Regions from separate parts of the Streptomyces sp. NPDC057099 genome, predicted to be linked through region 2. Evidence: riboswitches for the same ligand, from Rfam matches in the RefSeq annotation. Region 2 holds a riboswitch; each other region holds the start of a gene.
The links. Region 2 has a riboswitch for thiamine pyrophosphate ahead of thiC (phosphomethylpyrimidine synthase ThiC). Riboswitches for the same ligand answer to the same signal wherever they lie in the genome.
Positions count from the first base shown of each region.

Region 1 (2,257 bases), on a different contig from region 2:
CACGCGGTCTCCCTCTGCCAGGGGAGTGGACGGCCACTGCGCGCGCGGGACGACGGTTTCGTTGAGGGCGGCGGCCACTCCGGAGGGCGATGCGGTGAGCGACCTCACGACGGTGTCGAGAGCCGTGCCGGGCCGGACGTCCCGGGGCTCCCCGTTGACGGAGATGTTCATACGGGCTGCTCCGTGAGTGCGGTGGCGGTACTGAAGCGCTTCGGGGTGAAGGGACGGGCCTCCTCGGGGAGTTCGCCCGTCGCCAGGACGTGCGCCATGGCGTCGCCGGTCACCGGTGTGAGCAGGACACCGTTGCGGTAGTGCCCGGTGGCCAGCAGCAGTCCCTCGAGGCCGGTCGGGCCGAGCAGCGGCGCGTTGTCGGGGGACCCGGGCCGCAGCCCGGCCCGGGTCTCGGTGAACGGCAGCTCGGTGACGCCCGGGACCAGCTCGTGCGCGTCGCGCAGCAGCTCGTACACGCCGCCCGCGGTCACGGTGGTGTCCCAGCCCAGTTCCTCGCTGGTCGCCCCGATGACCAGCTCGCCGCTCTCGCGCGGCACCAGATAGACATGGCTGCCGCGCACGACCGCGCGCACGGTCCGGCTCAGGAAGGGCCCGTGCCGCTCCGGCATGGCCAGCCGTACGACCTGCCCCTTCACCGGCCGCACGGGCGGCAGCACGTCCTCCGGGACGCCCGCGAGCCGCCCGCTGAGGCTGCCCCCGGCCAGCACCACCTGCCCGGCGTCCAGCGCGGTCCCGTCGGCCGTGACGACACCCGCGGCCCGGTCCTGTACGACGGTGAGCCGCTCCGCCCACGCCCGGTGGAAGACCACGCCCGCCCGCTCGCACGCCGTCACGAGCGCCCCGGACAGCCGCCGCGGGTCGATCTGGTGGTCGCCGTCGACCCGCAGCCCGCCGCGCACGCCCGGCGCGAGCATCGGCTCCAGGCGACGGCACTCCCGCCCCGACAGCCACTGCGACTCCAGACCGGACTGCTGCTGCAGGGCGTGCAGTTCACGCAGATGGGCCCGGTCGTCGGCGTCCAGGGCCACGGCGAGCGTGCCGCAGCGGCGGTAGCCGAGGTCATGGCCCGTGAGGTCGGTGAGCTCGGCCGCGAAGTCCGGATAGCGCCGGGCGGAGGCGAGGTTCAGCCCGAGCAGGGTCTGCTCTCCGTAGTGCAGTTCCGTGACGGCGGCCAGCATGCCGGCCGCCACCTGAGCGGCCCCGCCGCCCGGCTCGGGATCCACCACGGCCGTGGCCAGCCCGCGTTGTGCGGCCCGCCACGCGGTGACCAGGCCGATGATGCCGCCCCCGATGACGAGGACGTCTGACGTTCGCGTGCGCGACATGGGCGTCCAGCCCCTCCCTTCGCCGGCATGACCCGGATCAGGTTCGTACGGTCGGAGGCCGCCAGCCTCCCTCTCAGCCCGGTGCGTCCGGGCTCCCGCGAGTGCTCTAGGTTGGCCACCCTAGCCCGATGCCGTATGTCGCAGTAAGGGAGCCTCCGTCCATGGCCCGATCCCTCGACGGTCTTCTCCTCGCCCCGGTCGCCGACCAGGCGCCGGGCCAGGTGGGGACCCGCACCCGGTTCACGTACCACGAGAAGGACGGCGAGATCTGGGCCGAGTACACCGGCGGCGACGTCGTACGCGGGCATCTCGTGGGTACCCGGGAAGGTGACCGGCTGGACTTCCGCTACGTACAGCTCAAGGAGGACGGAACCACGTCCTCGGGGCACTGTGTGTCGACGGTCGTGGAGCTGCCCGACGGGCGGGTGCGGCTGGACGAGACGTGGGAATGGGAGTCCCAGCGGGGCAGCGGGACGAGCGTTGTGGAGCAGGTCACTGCGCATGAGCACTGACTGACAGAACGTCAGGTGTCTATGGTGATCAGGTGAGCGAGCAGACACAGGAACCAGGTCCGTCGGCGCCCCGGCGCGTGGTCGTGGCGGGTGCGGGCATGGCCGGTGTGCAGACCGCGGTCGCCCTGCGGGAGCAGGGATTCACCGGCACCGTGATCCTCATCGGCGCCGAACCCCACCAGCCGTATGACCGGCCCCCGTTGTCCAAGGCCGTCCTGCTCGGCAAGGCCGAGGGCTCCGCCTTCGACCTCGACTTCGAGGCCCTCGGCATCGAACTGCGACTCGGCTGCGAGGTGCTGGGCCTGCGCCCCGGCGATCACGAGCTGGACACCGAGGACGGGCCCGTGCCGTACGACGCCCTCGTCGTCGCGACCGGCGCCGAACCGATCCGGCTGCCCGGCGCGGAGG
Region 1 covers NZ_JBHUTX010000024.1:50,272-52,528, forward strand. The annotation lists gene thiS (sulfur carrier protein ThiS) at 1-171, opposite strand, end outside; gene thiO (glycine oxidase ThiO) at 168-1,337, opposite strand; TPP riboswitch at 1,335-1,446, opposite strand; gene ACFT4A_RS26160 (hypothetical protein) at 1,499-1,849, shown strand; gene ACFT4A_RS26165 (NAD(P)/FAD-dependent oxidoreductase) at 1,882-2,257, shown strand, end outside.
Region 1: another riboswitch for thiamine pyrophosphate. It lies ahead of thiO (glycine oxidase ThiO); the one in region 2 lies ahead of thiC (phosphomethylpyrimidine synthase ThiC).

Region 2 (2,257 bases):
CCTGTTGCTGCGCGGAGGAGCCCTCGGCGGTGGAGGTGTCGCCGGTGGGCGGGACCCCTGAGGCGCCGGCCTCCTTGCAGCTGATCTCCACGACCTTGGTGACCGAGGCTTGTTCGGTCTGCCGGTCGAAGCCGACGCCGGTGCGCTCGTGCCCCGGGGCGCCGCCCGGCCACAGCACGACGAGACCGACCAGCACGGCCGCGCCGAACGGGATCAGGATCGCCGCGATGATCTTGCGCAGATGCATGGAGACGGGCGCGGCCGGACCGTGACTGTGCGAGTGCCCGTGTCCGCCGCCTGGCGCGGGACCGGGACCGGGGCCGTGTCCGTGGCCGTCGCCTCCGCCGGTTCCGGAACCGTGCCCGTGGCCGCCTCCGGGGCCCGGACCCTGCCCGTCGCCGGGACCGGCTCCATACCCACCGGCTGAGCCGCCAGCATGGCCGTTGCCCGGCCCGTATCCCCCGGCAGAGCCTGAACCACGCTCACCGCCGACCTCGGCGCCGGGCCCGTAACCCGCCCCGGGCCCATACCCGGCCCCGGGGACGAAATCGTGGCCGTCTCCCCGGCCGTTGCCGTTTCCGGCGCCGGATCCGCGAGGCGGCTCGGGCGGTGGGTAAGGGGGACGCTGCGTCGTGGTCACCGACCGATCATCGCAAGAACGAGGGGGGCCCTCTGTTCACCGCGCCAGAATTGCCGCTAGCGTGGAGGCACCTTTTGTACACGCGGGAGCTCGGAGCACCGGGCTGAGAGGGCGCTGACCTCCGTCCCAGCGATGTTTCACATGAAACATCACCGAAGTCGAGTGATGTTTCACACGGAACGTCGGCAGACGGAAGCCGCTGCGTCGACCGCCGAACCTGTTACCGGGTAATGCCGGCGTAGGGAGTAGGTCTCATGACCGACAAGGACGCACGCACGCCTGCCTCCGTTCAGGACGCACAGTCCCAGGAGGCCGGGAAGTCCATCGGCTGGCACAAGGCGTACGTCGAGGGCACCCGCCCCGACCTGCGCGTGCCGGTTCGTCAGGTGCATCTCACCAATGGCCAGGCGGTCACGCTGTACGACACGTCGGGCCCGTACACCGATCCACTCGTCGACACCGACGTCCGCAGGGGCCTGCCGCCCTTGCGCGAGAACTGGATCATCAGCCGCGGTGACACCGAGGAGTACGCGGGCCGTCCCGTCCGTCCCGAGGACGACGGCATCAAGCACACCTCGCCCCGCGGCGGCCTCCGCAACCTCGACGCCGTCTTCCCCGGCCGCCCGCGCCAGCCGCGTCGCAGCCGGGACGGCCAGGCGGTCACGCAGCTCGCGTACGCCCGTCGGGGCGAGATCACGCCCGAGATGGAGTACGTGGCCATCCGGGAGAACGTCGCGCCCGAGGTGGTCCGCGACGAGATCGCCGCGGGCCGGGCCGTGTTGCCGGCCAACGTCAACCACCCGGAGATCGAGCCGATGATCATCGGCAAGAGGTTCCTGGTGAAGGTCAACGCCAACATCGGCAACTCGGCCGTGACGTCCTCCATCGAGGAGGAGGTCGAGAAGATGACTTGGGCGACCCGCTGGGGCGCCGACACGGTCATGGACCTCTCCACCGGCCGCAACATCCACACCACGCGTGAGTGGGTGCTGCGCAACTCCCCCGTTCCCATCGGCACCGTGCCGCTCTACCAGGCCCTGGAGAAGGTCGACGGCCGCGCCGAGGATCTGACCTGGGAGGTCTACAAGGACACGGTCATCGAACAGGCCGAGCAGGGCGTGGACTACATGACGGTCCACGCGGGGGTGCGCCTGGCCTATGTGCCGCTGACGGCCAACCGCAAGACGGGCATCGTCTCCCGCGGCGGCTCGATCATGGCCGCCTGGTGCCTCGCGCACCACCGGGAGTCGTTCCTTTACGAGAACTTCGAGGAGCTCTGCGAGATCCTCGCCGCGTACGACGTCACGTACTCGCTCGGCGACGGCCTGCGGCCCGGGTCCATCGCGGACGCCAACGACGAGGCGCAGTTCGCGGAACTGCGCACCCTCGGGGAACTCAACCGGATCGCCAAGCGTTTCAACGTACAGACCATGATCGAAGGCCCGGGCCATGTCCCGATGCACAAGATCAAGGAGAACATCGACCTTCAGCAGGAGATCTGCGATGAAGCTCCGTTCTATACGCTCGGCCCGCTGACCACGGACGTCGCGCCGGCGTACGACCACATCACCTCCGGCATCGGTGCCGCGATGATCGCCTGGTGGGGCACGGCCATGC
Region 2 covers NZ_JBHUTX010000027.1:10,344-12,600, forward strand. The annotation lists gene ACFT4A_RS27480 (YibE/F family protein) at 1-640, opposite strand, end outside; TPP riboswitch at 713-902, shown strand; gene thiC (phosphomethylpyrimidine synthase ThiC) at 895-2,257, shown strand, end outside.

Region 3 (2,257 bases), on a different contig from region 2:
GGACTGCGCCAGCACCTCCCCGATCCGCCCGAACCGCCAGGCGCCTTCGACCTTCAGCCCGCGCGCGACGATCGCGGCGACGGGGTAGGCGAAGAACGCCGCGAAGAACGCGACGGGCAGGGCGATGAGCCCGAACCGCGCCGCCGCGCCCCTCGTCCGGCCGGTTACTTCAGTACGAGTGAGGTCCACGACTTGACCCACTGGTCGCGGTGGTCGGCGATCTTCGCCGGGTCCAGGGTCTCGGGATCCTTCGCCTGCGGCCCGAACTTCACGAACTCCGGCGGCACCTGGGCGCCCTCGCGCACCGGGTACACGAACATGTTGAGCGGCATGTCCTCCTGGAACTTCTCGCTGAGCAGGAAGTCGAGGAACGCCTTGCCGCCCTTGCTGTTCTTGGCGTTGCTCAGCAGCCCGGCGTACTCGACCTGCCGGAAGCAGGTGCCCTCGGCGACCCCGGTCGGTGCCGTGTCCGGCTTGGGGTCGGCGAAGATGACCTCGGCGGGCGGCGAGGAGGCGTACGACACGACGAGCGGCCTCTCGCCCTTGGCCTTCTTGCCGCCGGCCGAGCCGGAGAACTCCTCGTTGTAGGCCTGCTCCCAGCCGTCGACGACCTTCACGCCGTTGGCCTTGAGCTTCTTCCAGTAGCTCTCCCACCCGTCGTCGCCGTACTTGGCGGCGGTGCCGAGCAGGAACCCGAGGCCGGGCGAGGAGGCGGAGGCGTTCTCGGTGACGAGCAGGTTCCTGTACTGAGGCTCGACCAGGTCGTCGAAGCTCTTCGGCGGCTCCAGCTTGTGGTCGGCGAAGTACTTCTTGTCGTAGTTGACACAGATGTCGCCGGTGTCGACGGGCGTGACCCGGTGCTGGTCCTGGTCGGCCCGGTACGCGGCCTTGATCTGCTCGGACCCCTTCGCCTCGTACGGCTGGAACAGGCCGTTGTCGAGGGCGCGGGACAGCAGGGTGTTGTCGACGCCGAAGAAGACGTCACCCTGCGGGTTGTCCTTGGTCAGGATCGCCTTGTTCACGGCCTGCCCGGCGTCGCCGTCCTCCAGGACATCGACCTTGTAGCCGGACTGCTTCTCGAAGGCGGCGATGACGCCCTTGGACGCGGCCCACGAGTCATGGCTGACGAGGGTCACGGTCTTGGAGTCGCCGGACCCCTGGCCGCCGCCGGACGACCCGCAGGCGGCGAGCGTGCCGACCATGCCGAGCCCGACGACCACAGCCGTCAGCCGCTTGCTCTTGTTGCTCACTGGATTCCTCCTGGATGACCAGGAGAAGACGCGGCCCCGCCCGGGAACTCAGGAGATCCCGGGCAGGGCGCAACAGCTCGAGTGATGACCGATCTCCCTACCCAGAATGACCTGGGCCAGGTTCGGAGGGTCTGCGGCCGTGTGCCGCACTCTCAGCGCTGTGGCGCTCCCCTGTCGGAATATGCAGGTGTCGGATATGCAGATGTTCTTACGCCGGTCAGACTACCGTTCGGTGGCCGCGAGCTGACCACACGCCCCGTCGATCTCCTGTCCACGGGTGTCCCGGATCGTCACCGGCACACCATGGGCGGCGATGGCCTCCACGAACGCCTTCTCGTCCTCGGGCCGCGAGGCCGTCCACTTGGACCCGGGCGTCGGGTTCAGCGGAATGAGGTTGACGTGCACGGGCTTGCCCTTGAGCAGCCGCCCGAGCCGGTCACCGCGCCAGGCCTGGTCGTTGATGTCCCGGATCAGCGCGTACTCGATGGACAGCCGCCGCCCGGACTTGGCGCTGTACTCGAACCCGGCGTCCAGCACCTCCCGGACCTTCCACCGCGTGTTCACGGGGACGAGGGTGTCGCGCAGCTCGTCGTCGGGCGCGTGCAGCGAGATGGCGAGCCGGCACTTGAAGCCCTCGTCGGCGAACCGATGGATCGCCGGGACGAGACCGACCGTCGAGACGGTGATCCCGCGCTGCGAGAGCCCCAGCCCGTCGGGCTCGGGGTCGGTGAGCCGCCGGATGGACCCGATGACCCGGTTGTAGTTGGCGAGCGGCTCGCCCATGCCCATGAACACGATGTTGCTGAGCCGCGCCGGACCGCCGGGAACCTCCCCGTCCCGCAGCGCCCGCATGCCGTCGACGATCTGGTGCACGATCTCGGCGGTGGACAGATTCCGGTCCAGACCCGCCTGCCCGGTCGCGCAGAACGGGCAGTTCATCCCGCACCCCGCCTGCGAGCTGATGCACATGGTCACCCGGTCCGGGTACCGCATCAGCACCGACTCGA
Region 3 covers NZ_JBHUTX010000011.1:75,287-77,543, forward strand. The annotation lists gene ACFT4A_RS17295 (ABC transporter permease) at 1-189, opposite strand, end outside; gene ACFT4A_RS17300 (thiamine ABC transporter substrate binding subunit) at 165-1,202, opposite strand; TPP riboswitch at 1,327-1,433, opposite strand; gene rlmN (23S rRNA (adenine(2503)-C(2))-methyltransferase RlmN) at 1,473-2,257, opposite strand, start outside.
Region 3: another riboswitch for thiamine pyrophosphate. It lies ahead of ACFT4A_RS17300 (thiamine ABC transporter substrate binding subunit); the one in region 2 lies ahead of thiC (phosphomethylpyrimidine synthase ThiC).